Regions from separate parts of the Neomoorella glycerini genome, predicted to be linked through region 2. Evidence: riboswitches for the same ligand, from Rfam matches in the RefSeq annotation. Region 2 holds a riboswitch; the other holds the start of a gene.
What was found. Region 2 has a riboswitch for cyclic di-AMP ahead of eam (glutamate 2,3-aminomutase). Riboswitches for the same ligand answer to the same signal wherever they lie in the genome.
Positions count from the first base shown of each region.

Region 1 (7,514 bases), 1.4 Mb from region 2:
TTCATTCTGGGGATTATTAACGCGCCCGATTACCCGGTTGACACCAAAGACTTTCTGGGCCAGGCGGCAAATCATGATATTATCCTCATCAAAACCGGTAACGGCCGCCACCACATCGGCCCGCCGGCAGCCGGCCTTTTCTAGGGTGGCCACCTCGGTGGCATCACCCCGCAGGACTACCTGGCCCAGGTGGTCTTCCAGCCAGCGGAATTTGCGCGGGTCCTTCTCGATCAACAAAACTTCCTGGCCACCGTCCATCAAAGACTTGGTAAGGTTAAAACCGATTTTCCCACCGCCGGCGACAATTACATACATTACTGTTCACCTCCACCCTGGAGTAATTCCTGCACATAATCAATACCGGCCTCAGTGGGACAAAAGATATTTAACCCCATGGACCGGTAAGCGGCCGCGGCCCTGGGGTCATAGGCCCGGGCAATAACCATCGGGATGTGAAACTTTCCCCGGGCCACCTGGGCAGCCACCAGGTTGGCGCTGTCCCGATCGGTAACGGCTATCAGGACATCGGCCTTCCCGGCCCCGGCGCTGGCCAGCAGTTCCAGGTCAATGCCGACACCGATAAAAGTCTGGCCGGGAAAGTCATGATCCAGCCGTTCTAGGGCCTCGGCTTTAGGATCAATGACACTGACCTCGTGACCTTGGGCGGCCAGGAGGTTAGCCAGGCTGGCCCCCAGGCGGCTGCAGCCGATGATGATTATTTTCATAAAACTTTCGACCTCCCTATGCAGGTTGGTGATCGATTAAGATCTCGCAACTTGCCCGGCGTAACAACCATTCTGAGGTGCTGCCCAGGCCGCCGATCTGCCGCTTGGGCCGGACGCCGATAACTATTAGCTGGACTTCTTCTTCCTCAACGGCCTGGAGGATGCCGGTCCCGGCCGTCCGGGCGCGAATTATCCTCGTCCGGCAGGGCAGGTGGTGAAATTCGACAATTTCTGCCGCCTGTGCCAGGATATGGTTGAGACGGGCTTCTGTCTCGGGCAAGGCTATCCCCAGAGGCGAGGTTAAGGGGACCTCCAGAACGGCCAGCAGGATTATTTCCGCATTCTGTTCGCTACCCAGCCGGCAGGCCAGCTCAATGGCCCGCCGGGCATACTCCGTGTCCACCACCGGGACCAGGATGCGCTTGATGGCCTGGACGGTCCGGGTGACATGGGCTACCTCGTAGGGCACCGCCGGCGGGACGTGGAGCATCCACCAGAACAGCCGCCCCATACTAACAATAAAAGTAAGGGCCAGAAAAACACCCAAGGGATTGGTATGCACCTCAGTCATGCCCGTACCTCCTTACGCCGATGGTAGAAATAACGGGCGATTGCCAGCAAACGGTAAAGGCCAATGCCCAAAAAGCCGGCACCGGTTACCCAGGCCATGGGGCTGGGATGGCCCAGGGAGCGGAGCCAGATGGAGGGACCCAGGATGACCATGGCGATGGTAGTTAGGATCTGGTAGTAATCGCGCCAGGAAGGCCGCCTGTCTTCACTGGGCATGAGAAACAGCCTCCTTGCGGTCGCGCTCGGCCAGGGCCAGCTTGTATTGTTCCAGCAGGTCATATTCTTCCGCCGCTTCCAGGACTTTTAGTTGCTCTTCTTCCCAGTTGCGGGGGATGCTGCCCAGAACGGGGTATCCCTTGCTCCGGCGGTAATAGGCGTAATAGAGGAAGCAGAGGAGTACCCAGGCCGGGCCGGCAATCCGGCCAATAGCATGGGTAAGGATAACCTCAAAAAGAATGGTGCTGATCCCCAGGGTGCCGAGAACGGCCAGGCCGGGAAAATCAACCTGTCGTCCGCGGTAATTGATTTTGATGTTCAAAGGTACTTTATAGGGCCGGGGCGAATAGGGATCGGTAAAGCGCAGTTTGATCAAAGCGATAAAGACCAGGATGTATCCCGTGGTGGCGCCGAAGGCATACATGTTACCCAGGGTATCCATAGCATTGGGTGTCAGGAACGAAAGGATGATCTGGAGTATACCAATACCGGAGAAAATGATGATGGTACGATAAGGAGTCCGGAAACGTGGGTGGACGGCGTTAAACCACTCGCTGATAAAGTGAAACTGGCTCATGGCAAAGGTCAGCCTTGAGGCGCTCATAACCCCCGAATTGGCCGAAATCAAGAGGATCGTCGCTCCCAGCACGGCGGCAAAGGGACCGGCAATAAAACCAATAAAGGGAATGGCGTGGGCCAGGGTGGCTATGGGGTCACCTACGGACTCGGCAATTTCCTGCCAGGGCAGGACACCCAGGCTCATGGTGGAAAAGGCAGTGGCAAAGATAAAAACGGTAAAGATCAGGCTCACTGATGTCCGGGGGACGATGGTTGCCGGCCGTTTGGTTTCCTGGGCCGCCTGGGAGATAGATTCCAGGCCGACAAAGGAAATAATGGCCAGGGAGGAACCGTAGGCGAATTCTTTCAGGGTGGGGAACTGGGTGAGCCACTGGTGGGCCAGCATTTCCGGCCGCCAGGCAAAGAGAAAACCGAAGATGATGATACTTGATTCCGTAAGGATGTCGATAACCCCCAGTACCTCGTTCAGCAGGGAGGACTCCCGCATCCCGCGAATATTGAGGGCGATAAGGAAAATCACCAGGAGCAAGGCTTCGGCCATCCACACCAGGTTAACATGGTGCAGGGGCCCGATGCTAATGGCCAGGGAGTTAATATCAATACCGAAGATAAAGGGCAGGAAAAAGTTGATATAACCGGCAGAAGCCGTGGCAAAGAGGGCAATGTCGATGGTATAATCCAGCAGCAAGGCGGACCCGGCGACAAAACCCCAGAAGTCGCCCAGGCCGCGCAGGGTAAAATACTGGCCGCCGCCGGCTACGGGATAGGTGGCCGCCAGCTCGGTATAAGCCAGGCCAATCATAATGTAAACAAGACCCGCCAGAGCGAAGGCCAGGGGAGTAGCGCCCTTGGCCCACAGCATGACCAGTCCCAGGGCGGCGTAGATGTCGGCGCCGACATCGGCGTAGCCCCACATATAGGAGCCCCAGACGGTAACATCCCGGCGGAGTTCCAGCTTTTCTGCAGCCGCAGCCAAAATTACGACCCTCCTCTTTCACCTTTTGTGAAGTCAAACGTGAAGTATCAATATTAATATTGCTTCTGAAAGCTATTTAGCATAAAAAAACCAGCACCTTTTAAGGTCCCGGGTCATTGGCCAATACAGTTAACATGCAGGTTCATCTCCCTTCCTGCCGACGAGGTTAGCTGCCGGGTTCGGGCCGGAGAAAAGCCCTATCCCGCACCCAGTTTTCCTCCCCCTGCTACCTTAATTACTTAAACTCCTCAAAAAGGAGTTTCGCAAAAAGGCAATGATGTTACTGGGTGCGGGGATTCACCCCTTCTGGTGGTTCCCCCGTTCCCTAGTATTTACGGGATTAGGCAATTTATTTGCATAGCCCTGATACTAGCACTGTAGGTGTTTACTGTCAAAGTAAAAAGAAAGGAGAAAAAGTCCGTTTTTGCAGCGCGCAAGTCCGACCTGCCTTTAATAGACGGGCTGCTCTTTTTTAAACTTCATTTTGCTTTCTTAAAGAAGCCCTTGCATGACTTGCCGGTATGAACTATAATCGGCTCAAGGGCTATACAGGTGGTGAGCATATGGAATACGGGAGCAAAAAAGTGGCGGCGGTAGCTATTAAGATGGCCCTGTCGGAAAGCCGGGAAGAAGAGGCGCGCTTAAAGAAGGAGTATGCCGCCGCTGGCATTTACACTGCAGCCGTTGATTACGGCGGCGAATTTATCAATTCCATGCAAAAAATCGTGGAACGGGCCGTAGTGGCCGCCAAAAGGGAAGGGGTCATAAAAGAAACCCACCCCGAGGAAGGGGCCGTTGCCGGGGCAACCCGGGAAGCCCTCTCCCAGATCATGCCCAAGGCCCTGGGTTTAAATGTAGGCGGTAAAATTGGCATTGCCCGCTGGCATGATCACTTGAGTGTGGCCATTTTCTTTGGCATCGGCCTGTTGCACCTGGATGAAGTAGGTGTTGGCCTGGGTCACCGGGCCGTCTGAGGGGCAGGATGGCAGGCAGCCTGTTAAAAAAATCGCAGGATGGTAGGGGAGAACTATGGAAGAAAAAATTCAGGGTTTACCCGCAGCCGGAGGCAAACAGGAATCCGGGGGGACAAAAGTACGGGGGCTGCGCGGGGCCGTGGAAGTGCCGGAGAATACGGCCTCCGCCATTCTCACGGCAACGGAAGGTTTGCTCCGCGAAATAATGGTCCGGAACAGGCTGGCAGTAGAAGATATTATCAGCGCCATTTTTACGGTGACGCCGGATCTCAACGCGGCCTTCCCGGCCGAGGCGGCACGGCGCCTGGGCTGGCAGGAAGCAGCCTTGTTATGTGCTACCGAAATACCGGTACCGGGGAGCCTGGCGGGGATTGTCCGCGTTTTAATCCATGCTTATAGCGACCGGGAACCGGTCCACGTTTATCTGGGCCGGGCAGCACAATTACGCCCGGATTTACGTTAGCGAAAACAAAACTATTGACAGCTATTTACTATCCGTGGTATGCTGTTAACAACAAAATGAATATAGCTGAGTTGAGCTGAGTGGAGTTAGAGAGGAGCCCGGAGTAGAGCATGGGAGAGTATGCCGGACCAGGGCTCACTTGAGCGCTGGTTTTTATTTTGTCTAAAAGGGGAGGAGAGACTGGTGATCCAGCCTGACCGGCAAACCTACCTGGAGCTGGCCCAAAAGGCCCCTTATGTTCCCGTCTGGGCCGAGGTCCTGGCCGATACCGAAACTCCCATTTCCCTGTACTTAAGATTTGCGAATAAACCTGACAGCTTTTTGCTGGAAAGTGTTGAGGGCGGGGAGAGGCTGGGCCGCTACTCCCTGATCGGCTTTGATCCCTTGCTGACTTTTAAAATCCGGGCCGGGAAAGCTTATTTAACTACCCGGGGACAAACTGAGCTCCTCCCCGAAAAACCGGTGGCGGCTTTACGCCGATTAATGACGCAATTATCCCTACCGCCGGTTGTTGGGCCTCGTTTCTGCGGGGGATTGGTTGGTTACCTGGGTTACGACCTGGCCCGGGAAATAGAGAGCTTACCAGGCCACGCCGTGGATGACCTGCAACTGCCGGATACTTATCTAACCCTCCACCGGGTGTTTCTCATCTATGACCACGTCCTGCGAACGGTACGGGTGGGTTACCTGGGACGGGGGGGTGAAGAGGCGGCAGCGGGTTATGAAGATGCCGTAGCCGCAGTGCGGCGTCTCTTGCAGGCTTTTGATAGGCCTGCAAGAGCGTGCCGGCAGGACAGTAACCTTCCCTTTACTACTGGACCCTGGCAGGCCAATGTAACCCGGCGGGAATTTATCCAGGGAGTAAAAAAAGCCAAAGAATATATCGCTGCCGGGGATATCTTCCAGGTCGTCCTCTCCCAGCGCTTGAGCCTGCCCTTTACCGGCGATACCCTGGCTGTTTACCGGCGCCTGCGCGCCCTTAATCCTTCCCCCTATATGTTTTACCTGAACTTACCGGAAGTAAAACTGGTAGGGGCCTCCCCGGAAATGCTGGTTAGGGTAGAAGGTGGGAAGATTGACTACAGTCCCATTGCCGGTACCCGGCCCCGGGGCCGGACTCCCCGGGAGGACCAGGAGTTAACCAGGGAACTCCTGGCCAGTGAAAAGGAGCGGGCCGAGCATCTAATGCTCCTGGACCTGGGTCGCAACGACATCGGCCGGGTGGCAGCTCCCGGAAGTCTCCAGGTACCCCGGCAAATGGTAGTTGAATATTATTCCCACGTCATGCACCTGGTTTCCAGTATTACTGCCCGCCTGGCGCCGGGTAAGGACGCCCTGGACGCCTTACTCGCCTGTTTCCCGGCGGGTACGGTAACCGGGGCCCCGAAGGTGCGGGCCATGGAGATCATTGCCGAATTGGAGCCAACGGCGCGGGGACCTTATGCCGGTGCCGTGGGGTATCTCGGCCTTCACGGCAACCTGGATACCTGCATTGCCATCCGGACCATTACTTTTACCAGGGGGCAGGCCTTTGTCCAGGCCGGTGCCGGTATAGTTGCCGATTCCGACCCGGCGGGTGAATATGAAGAAACCTTGAATAAAGCCCGGGCTTTGCTCCAGGTGCTGAATACCAGGGAGGAAGAGAATTATGCTGCTAATGATCGATAACTACGACTCCTTTACCTATAACCTGGTCCAGTATTTCCTGGAACTGGGACAGGAGGTGGTGGTGCGGCGTAATGACGCCATTACCCTGGAAGAAATTGCTGCCCTGCAGCCTGATTACCTGGTCCTTTCCCCCGGTCCCTGCACGCCCAATGAAGCGGGTATCTCCCTGGCGGCCATAACCGCCTTTGCCGGGAAAATCCCCATCCTGGGGGTTTGCCTGGGACACCAGAGTATAGCCCAGGCCTTTGGCGGCCGGGTAGTGCGGGCCGCGAGGCTGATGCACGGCAAGACCTCAACTATTACCCACGACGGTAAAACTATTTATCGTAACCTACCCAATCCCTTCACTGCCACCCGTTATCATTCCCTGATAGTAGCAGAAGAGACCCTGCCGGGCTGCCTGGAAGTCACAGCCCGCAGCGAAACCGGTGAATTAATGGGCTTGCGCCACCGCCACCTGGCGGTGGAAGGGGTCCAGTTCCACCCGGAATCCATCCTGACGGCGGTGGGCAAGGAATTGCTGCAAAATTTTTTAGAAGTATATGCTAAGCAAGCCTTCATGGAGGCTGGCACCCTTCCGCTTCAAGGCTTAAGTGGAACAAACGAATATAAAGCCAGCTAAACTATCCTTTGCGAGGGGAGAGGAGCAGAGTGTTAAAGTCCCTAATTGGCCAGGTTGTAGCTGGCCAGGATTTAAGTGAGACCGAAGCTGAGCAAGCAATGGATATCATCATGACGGGCCAGGCTACCCCGGCCCAGATAGCTGCCTTCCTTACCGCCCTGCGCTTGAAGGGTGAAACGGTAGAAGAAATCACCGGCTTTGCCCGGAGCATGCGGCGCCGGGCAGCCACCCTGACCACCCGCCACCAGGTTTTTATTGACACCTGCGGTACCGGCGGTGACGGTCGCCATACTTTTAATATTTCCACCACGGCTGCCTTCGTTATTGCCGGCGCCGGGGTGGCCGTAGCTAAACACGGCAATCGTTCCGTATCCAGCCATTGCGGCAGCGCCGATGTTCTGGAAGCCCTGGGTATCAAGGTTGACCTGCCGCCGGCAGCCGTGGCCTGCTGCCTGGATGAGGTGGGCATGGCCTTCCTCTTTGCCCCGGTATTTCACGGTGCCATGAAGTATGCCGCCGGCCCGCGCCGGGAAATCGGCATCCGCACCGTCTTTAACCTCCTTGGTCCCCTGACCAACCCGGCCGGTGCCCCCTGCCAGCTGGTAGGCGTTTATGATCCTTCTTTAACGGAAACAGTAGCCGCTGTCCTGGGGCGGCTGGGGAGCCGCCGGGCCTACGTGGTCCACGGCAGCGACGGCCTGGACGAAGTCACAACCACCGG
Region 1 covers NZ_CP046244.1:3,123,912-3,131,425, reverse strand. The annotation lists gene MGLY_RS15660 (potassium channel family protein) at 1-315, opposite strand, end outside; gene MGLY_RS15655 (potassium channel family protein) at 315-725, opposite strand; gene MGLY_RS15650 (universal stress protein) at 742-1,296, opposite strand; gene MGLY_RS15645 (hypothetical protein) at 1,293-1,511, opposite strand; gene MGLY_RS15640 (APC family permease) at 1,501-3,066, opposite strand; cyclic di-AMP (ydaO/yuaA leader) riboswitch at 3,208-3,423, opposite strand; gene MGLY_RS15635 (HutP family protein) at 3,630-4,040, shown strand; gene aroH (chorismate mutase) at 4,096-4,503, shown strand; gene trpE (anthranilate synthase component I) at 4,687-6,171, shown strand; gene pabA (aminodeoxychorismate/anthranilate synthase component II) at 6,152-6,793, shown strand; gene trpD (anthranilate phosphoribosyltransferase) at 6,823-7,514, shown strand, end outside.
Region 1: another riboswitch for cyclic di-AMP. It lies ahead of MGLY_RS15640 (APC family permease); the one in region 2 lies ahead of eam (glutamate 2,3-aminomutase).

Region 2 (7,514 bases):
CTTCACCCTGGCGGCTGCAGGTAAAGTCAGGGAAGAAGATCCGTCCTTCAGGCCGAATCTTTATACGTTTGTTATTCACACCGGGACCTGGCAGATATTGCCTGTAATGGAGCGGAAGGCCAAACCCCTGCTGCCCCCCGGCTATTTCCTCAGCCGGGGCACGCCCTGGTATAAATTGCCCCTCTCGCCGGAAGCCATGGACCGGAAAAAGAAGGCCATTGCCGCTTATAAAACCCAGGACCTGGTCATGCCGACTTTCCTGGCCAATTTTGAACGGCCCAACGAAGTTTTCTCTCACCTTGTAGACCAGCAGCTGGTACAGGCTGATAGCAGTGCCGGAGGAGACGGCGAGCCCGCTTACTGGCCGGAGTCAGCCCGGGTAGCTTTAGATCCGGCCGGCGATCAGCTGACCAGGAAACTGGAGAAGGGTGGCGATTTAAAGGCAGCTTACCTCCTGCAGGCTGGCAATACCACCTTTGTACGCCTGGATACCTGGGGCCGGCCCGGCTTTCCAGTAATATATACGGCCAGCATCTACCTGTTACCCGGTAAACCTGCAGGCCAGGTCCAGCGCTTCATCTTGCAGGTAGCCCCCGGTGAAAGGCAAGCCAGGTGGCTGGCCCGGCCGACCGGTTATAACCCGGGGGCTGTGCGGGTAATCTACCGGGAGCACAGTGTTGAAATAGCACTACCCGGCCTGGTGCCGCCAGGAGAGCATCACCTGATGTTTGCCGCCGCCACCTCTATCAGTAAAATACCCCTGGACCGGATACCCTGGCGCCTTTTACAGGTAAACGGGGGCGATATATAAATGGCGCCCCTCCTCTTTGGCCTGGAAGAAGAAGTTTTCATTACCGAACCGGGCCGGCCTACCCTCCAGTCGTTGTATTACCTGGCCCGCCTCCTCTGGCGGGATCCGGCCGATTATTATACCCATACCGCCTGCAACTTTACCCGGGGCAAGGATTTACGTTTTGGCCTGATGAGCGGTATAGAGATTTCTACCGGGGCCTTTGCAGAAATCCCGGACCTGCTGGCCGATCTGGAACGTCGCCGCCGGGAGCTGGCGGCCGTCTGTTCCGGCCTGATCGTCCCGGTGGGACACCTCTTCGACCAGGAGGAGCCTACCAATATCTGCGGCATGCACGTTCATATCAGCGGTTTCCCGGATCGCGACCGGGCCTACCGCAACCTGGTCTACTTTTTACCCCTGCTGGCCTTGCTGGTAATCAACTCTCCCGTTGCCGGCAACCGTTGTTACGGCCAGTCCTACCGCTGGGCCGAGGCCTTTGCCATCGGGCCTTTAAAGGAGGACAGGCGTTACCGTTTCCAGGACCTTATTGAATCCAAACGCCTGGGTACCCTGGAGATCCGGGTTTTTGACCCGGTGTGGGACCTGGCACGCATCCGGATTCTCCTGGAGTGTATCCAGGCCATCCTCCTGGCTGATGCAGATTATCCCGGTGATATAAAGGTTTATAATGGCCTGCGCCTGAAGGTAGCCAGAGAGGGTTACATAGAGGAATTACGCCCGGTTTACCGGGACTTAACCCGGCTCCTGCCGCTGCCGGAAGACCTGTTCCGCCGTACCCCTGCCGACACCGTTAAGGAAATCTGGCTCCGGGAGGGGACCCTGGCCACCTATGCTGCCCTGGATAATGCCTACCGCAATGGGGTTTTAAAGCCCCGGCCCCTGCCACCGGCAAAGGTCAGCTGGCCCTTGATGCTGGCGGGCTTCTGCGGTTATTATTTACCCAGGATGCCCTATAATATCAAGAAAGTGTGGTCGGAATGGTGACCTTTTTTGAAATCCTGGCCGCCCTTGCCGTCATCGGCGGGGGCATCTTCTGGTACCTGAGGAAGGTATGGTTTTATCGCGACCCGGTGCGGGTAGCGCCGCAAGAAGAAGGGGCCATCCTGGCCCCGGCCGACGGCAGGGTGGTCTATATCAAGCCCTTTCGTCATGGCGAAGTGGCAGCGGAAAAACTGGGCCGCTCTATTCCCATTGAAGAAATAATGAAGGCCCCGGGCCTTGGCGAGAGGGGCTGGATCGTGGGTATCTACATGTCGCCCCTGGACGTCCATTTTAACTACGCTCCCATTGATGCCCGGGTGGAGCATATGGTCCATACCCGGGCCAGGGTTAATTTGCCCATGGTCGACCTGTGGGAATATATCCGCCTCACCTATCTCCGGCGGGCGGTAGATCTCTTCAGCCATCGCTATCGCCTGGTAAATGAACGGTTGACCATTTTTTTAAGGGGCCGGGACATGCAGCTGGCCATGGTCGAGATTGCCGACAAGTTTGTCAATAAGATTAACTGTTTTATTTCTCCCGGCCAGGCCGTTACCCGGGGCCAGAAGGTTTCCTTTATCGAACGGGGTTCCCAGGTAGACCTGGTTATCTTCAGGGAGGATGTCGAGTTTGCCGTCCGGGTGGGCCAGCAGGTTTACGGCGCCCGGACGGTGGTGGCCCGTTACCGGCCGGCAGGCGGGGTAGAGCAGTGACAGCCGTTCACGTCTATGTGGTCCTCTTTGGCCTGCTGGTCATCGAAGGCACAGGTGTGCCGGGTATCCCCTTTGAACCGGCCTTCCTGGCCGCCGGTTATTTAATTGAACGCGGGGAGATGAGCTTCTGGGGGGCAGTAGTGGTTGGGACCGCCGGCAATCTCCTGGGCAACTTGCTGGGCTACTGGCTGGGGGCCAGGCCGGGGCGTGGTCTAATCGAGCGTTTTTTCCACCGGGGCCTGGGTCAGGATGGCCTGGCCTCAGCCCGTTACTGGCTGGGCCGCTATGGAGCGGCAGTGATTATTTTCGCCCGCTGGTTCGGTCCCATCAGGACGCCGACCATCCTGGCGGCGGGAGTCCTGGGGATGGAGGCCGGCATTTATACCCTTTATTCAGCCCTGGGGGCCTTTACCTGGACCCTGGCCTGGCAGTATGCCAGCTGGAAGGGGGCCCATTATCTCCTCAGGTGGTGGCACTTTTATCGCCGGTACGCCACCTGGTGGATGGATATCCTGCTGATCCTGGTACTGCTGGCCATTACCGCCGGTTCTATCTATTATTGCTGGCGATGCCGGCGTATGGGAAGAAATGGAAAAAAATAGGTTGACAAATCCCTGCGCCTTATGATAGAATGATTTAGAACAACTTAATAAAGCGGGCGCTGAATCCCTTTGGAAAGGGAACGGGGGAACCAATTTTTGGGGTGAATCCTTGTACAAGGTAGGGTTAGCTTTCGACCCGAACCCGGCAGCTAACTTCGTAAGCGTGGAAAGTGAAAGAGGTAGACTACCCCTTTATTTTGGTGTGCAGAAAACCCCGGTTCAGGCCGGGGTCTTTATATTATTTTATCCATCAGGAAAGGAGGCAGCCTGTTGTGAGTGTTTATCTAAACAAAGGGAGGCTGATGGGTAGAGAAGTCAAGCGGGAAATGGCCCTGCAAAGGGCAGCTGAGTTGAAGGCCAGGATTATTGATTACCTTGATGCTAAGGATGCCATTCCCAGTGGTTTGGAAGCAGCAGCGGAGATTGAAGCCAGCCGGCAGCGGATTATGGCTTATTTTGGTGCCAGGGAGGCCGACTGGGAAGACTGGCGCTGGCAATTGCAGCACCGGATTACCTCGGTTGACGTCCTGGAGGAATTAGTTCCCTTAACTGAAACGGAAAAGAAAGCCATCAAGAAGGTTGAGCGTACCTATCGCTGGGCTGTTTCGCCCTATTACCTTTCCCTCATGGGCAAGGATGCCGCCTGCCCCATCCGGCGCCAGGCCTTCCCCAGTGCCGCCGAGCTGGAGGATAATACCGGGGTACTTGACCCCATGGATGAAGAGTTAACGTCACCGGCACCGGCCATTACCCGCCGTTATCCCGACCGCTTGATTATTAACGTCACCAACCAGTGTGCCATGTACTGCCGGCACTGCCAGCGGCGCCGCAATATTGGGGAAGTTGACCGGGGCCGCAGCCGCCGGGAGTTAGAGCAGGCCCTGGAGTATATCCGCCGCAATGAAGAAATCCGTGATGTCCTGATTACCGGCGGTGATGCCTTGATGCTGAGTGATGCCATGATCGACTGGTTGTTAACGGAACTGGATCATATCCCTCATGTGGAAATCAAACGCCTGGGTACCCGGGTGCCGGTTACTTTACCCCAGCGTGTTACGCCGGCATTGTGCCGGGTACTGGCCAAGCACCCGCCAATTTACCTCAATACCCAGTTTAACCACCCGCGGGAGGTTACGGCGGCAGCGAAAGCGGCCTGCGACCGCCTGGTGCAGGCCGGGGTGGTCCTGGGGAACCAGGCGGTTTTATTAAAGGGCGTCAATAACCATCCCTTTATTATGAGGAAGCTCAACCAGGAACTGTTGAAAATCCGGGTACGGCCCTATTATATCTTCCACGCCAAGCCGGTTAAAGGGACGACCCACTTTATCACTTCCATTGAGGAAGGCGTGGAAATAATGGAGAAGCTGCGCGGCTATACCTCCGGGCTGGCCGTACCTACCTATATAATCAACGCTCCCCACGGCCTGGGCAAGACGCCCATCTTACCCCAGTATGTGCTGGCCCACAATGACAACCAGGTCATCCTGCGCACCTGGGAGAAGCGGACCGTTTTTTACCCCAACACCGCTAACGACGAGCAACCGGCCGGGGCTTGAGTTTTCCGCGGCAGGATTTATGGCTGCCACGGGATAAAGCCTGTACTTAAGGGGTTGGCGTATGCCAATCCCTTCCTCGTTTCCGGCCTCCCACCTCCCACTTCCCATCTCTCATTTGTGCGGCTCGGTGATATTATAGGCTTCCTTGAGGACGACAATATCGACGCGCCGGTTGCGGGCCATATCGCCTTCATTGTCATTGGGGGCCACGGGGCGATATTCACCGTAGCCCGTGGCCGACAGGCGCTCGGGATTGATGCCGGCATCGTTCATTAGAACTTTGACGACATTAATGGCCCGCGCCGTCGACAGCTCCCAGTTGGAAGGGAAGAGGGGAGTATGGATGGGTAAATTATCGGTATGGCCTTCTACCCGCAGGTAATTGGGGAGTCTGGCCAGGGCCTGGCCCACCTGCCGGATGAGGGCGTGAGCCGCTGGAGTTAGCTCGGCGGACCCCTTGGGAAAAAGGATGGCATCGGCCATGCTGACCACCAGGCCCCGCTCCTCGGTTTTTAAAGTTACCTGGTCCTGGAGGCCTTCCTGCTGGATATATTGCTGCAGTTCAACCTTGACCCTGGCCAGTTCTGTTCCTTCGACGCTCTGTCCTTCCGTACCCTGCCCGCCTGGCGCAGGAGCTACACCGGGAACGAGGGAGGGCAGGCCCCCGGCCTCAAACAGGCCCGGGGCCGGTGACCCTATGAAAGCCTGGGCCAGGGAACTGGCCAGGGCAGCCATTTTTTGAGCATTGATGTTACTGATGGAGTACATAACCACGAAAAAGATCATCAGCAAGGTAATCAAGTCAGAATAGGTTAAGAGCCAGCGCTCTTTATTATCATGACTAACCTTTTCGGCCTGGCGCCTGGGCACCGGCGGCCACCCCCTTTGCTGTCGTCTCGCCCAGGATGGCCCGCTGTTTATCCGGAGACAGGAAAGCCATCAGGGTACTGCGGATCAGGGTGGGGTTCCTGCCGGCCTGGAGGGCCAGGACACCCTCTAGGATCATCTCCTGGTAGATGCGCTCCCTGTTAGCTTTATTCTTGAGCTTGGCGGCAATAGGCAGCCACAGGAGGTTGGCGGAAGAGACGCCGTAGAGGGTGGCGATAAAGGCCATGGCTATGGAAGGCCCCAGCTTTTCCGGGGAACTGAGATTGCTGAGGACGTGGACCAGGCCCATGACGGTGCCAATAATGCCCATGGTGGGGGCATAACCGCCGGCGGCTTCAAAAATGCTGATGCCGGTGGCATGGCGCGTTTCGGCGGCGTAAATATGCTGTTCCAGGACATTGCGGGTCTGTTCGGGGTCGGTGCCGTCCACCACCAGCTGCAGGGCGGATCTTAGGAAGGCGTCATGGATGGTGTCCAGTTCCTTCTCCAGCCGGACAAAACCCTCCCTCCGGGCCATAATGGCGTAATTAACGATGGTTTCAATGGTCTGGTTTAAGTCAAAGGGCTTTTCCCGGAAGGCGATTTTCAGTAAACGCGGGACGTTAAGGATTTCTTCCCGGCTGAAGCCAATCATGGTGGCACCGATGGTGCCGCCGAAAACGATCATGGCTGCCGTAACGGCCAGCAGGGCGCCTGGCTCGCCCCCTTCCAGGATAAAGGCGGCAATCAAGGAACCAAAGCCGATAATTAAGCCCAGGATGACATTAAGATCCAAATAAACATACCACCTTTCCTCACACCGGACCATGATTTACCAGAATCTCTAGCAATATTCGGCATGAAACAACAGAATCCTTGTCCATTGACCATTAAATTTTCCTGTGGTAGGATTAAGATTAGGTTAAATATAAACCAATGTAATTATCAGGAAGGAAGAGAAAAAATGAATGATCTGTTAATCAGGCGTGCGCGGCTCATGGATGAGCCGGGGACTGTGGATGTAGCCATTAAGGACGGGTATATTGTTGCCGCCGGGGGAGGGGTGGCCGGTTCGGCCCGGCAAATGGTAGATGCGGCAGGAAGACTCCTGATACCGGCCTTTGTCGATGCCCACACCCACCTGGACAAGGCCCTGACGGCGCCCCAGGAAGGCGCAGGCTCCCTGGCAGAGGCCGTTGAGGATTTCCAGCGGCGCAGCCGGAATATGGATAAAAACGATTTTATCGATCGCGGGCGCCGGGTGCTCTTAATGGCCCTGCGCCACGGCACGACAGTCATGCGCACCCATATTACCGTTAACGAAAGCCTGGGACTGCGGGCTGTAGAAGCTGCTTTGACCCTTAAAGAAGAATTCGCCGGTAAAGTCGACCTCCAGGTATTTGCCATGGGCAGCGGTCTGGAACCGGCACCGACACCCCCTTTGCAGGAGCTTTTCGAAGAGGCCCTGCGCCTGGGGGTGGACGGCCTGGGCGGTGCCCCCCACCTGTCCGAAAGGATGCAGGAATGGGTAGATTATATCTTTGACCTGGCCGCGCGCTATAATGTCTTGATTGATTTCCACGTTGATGAGACTGACGCCCCTTCGGTTGCCTCCCTGGAGTATATAGCGGCTAAAACCATCCAGACCGGCTTCCAGGGCCGGGTAGTGGCCGGTCACTGCTGCGGCTTGGCGGCTGTGGACGAAGAGAAGGCCAGCCGGACCATTGCCGCCGTGAAAGAGGCAGGCATTAGCGTTATTACTTTACCGTCCTGCAATCTCTATCTCATGGGCCGCCGGGATAAGGGCCTGGTCCGGCGGGGGGTCACCAGGGTCCGGGAACTCCAGGCAGCGGGAGTAAATGTAGCCTATGCTTCCGACAACATCCGCGATGCCTTCCGCCCCTTTGGTAACGCCAATATGCTGGAGGAGGCCCTGATAACCGCCCAGGTACTGCAAATGGGAACGCCCCTGGAGCTCAAA
Region 2 covers NZ_CP046244.1:1,688,258-1,695,771, forward strand. The annotation lists gene MGLY_RS08415 (PIG-L family deacetylase) at 1-811, shown strand, start outside; gene MGLY_RS08420 (glutamate--cysteine ligase family protein) at 812-1,798, shown strand; gene MGLY_RS08425 (phosphatidylserine decarboxylase) at 1,792-2,508, shown strand; gene MGLY_RS08430 (DedA family protein) at 2,505-3,110, shown strand; cyclic di-AMP (ydaO/yuaA leader) riboswitch at 3,158-3,288, shown strand; gene eam (glutamate 2,3-aminomutase) at 3,413-4,666, shown strand; gene MGLY_RS08440 (OmpA/MotB family protein) at 4,778-5,536, opposite strand; gene MGLY_RS08445 (flagellar motor protein) at 5,508-6,329, opposite strand; gene MGLY_RS08450 (amidohydrolase family protein) at 6,498-7,514, shown strand, end outside.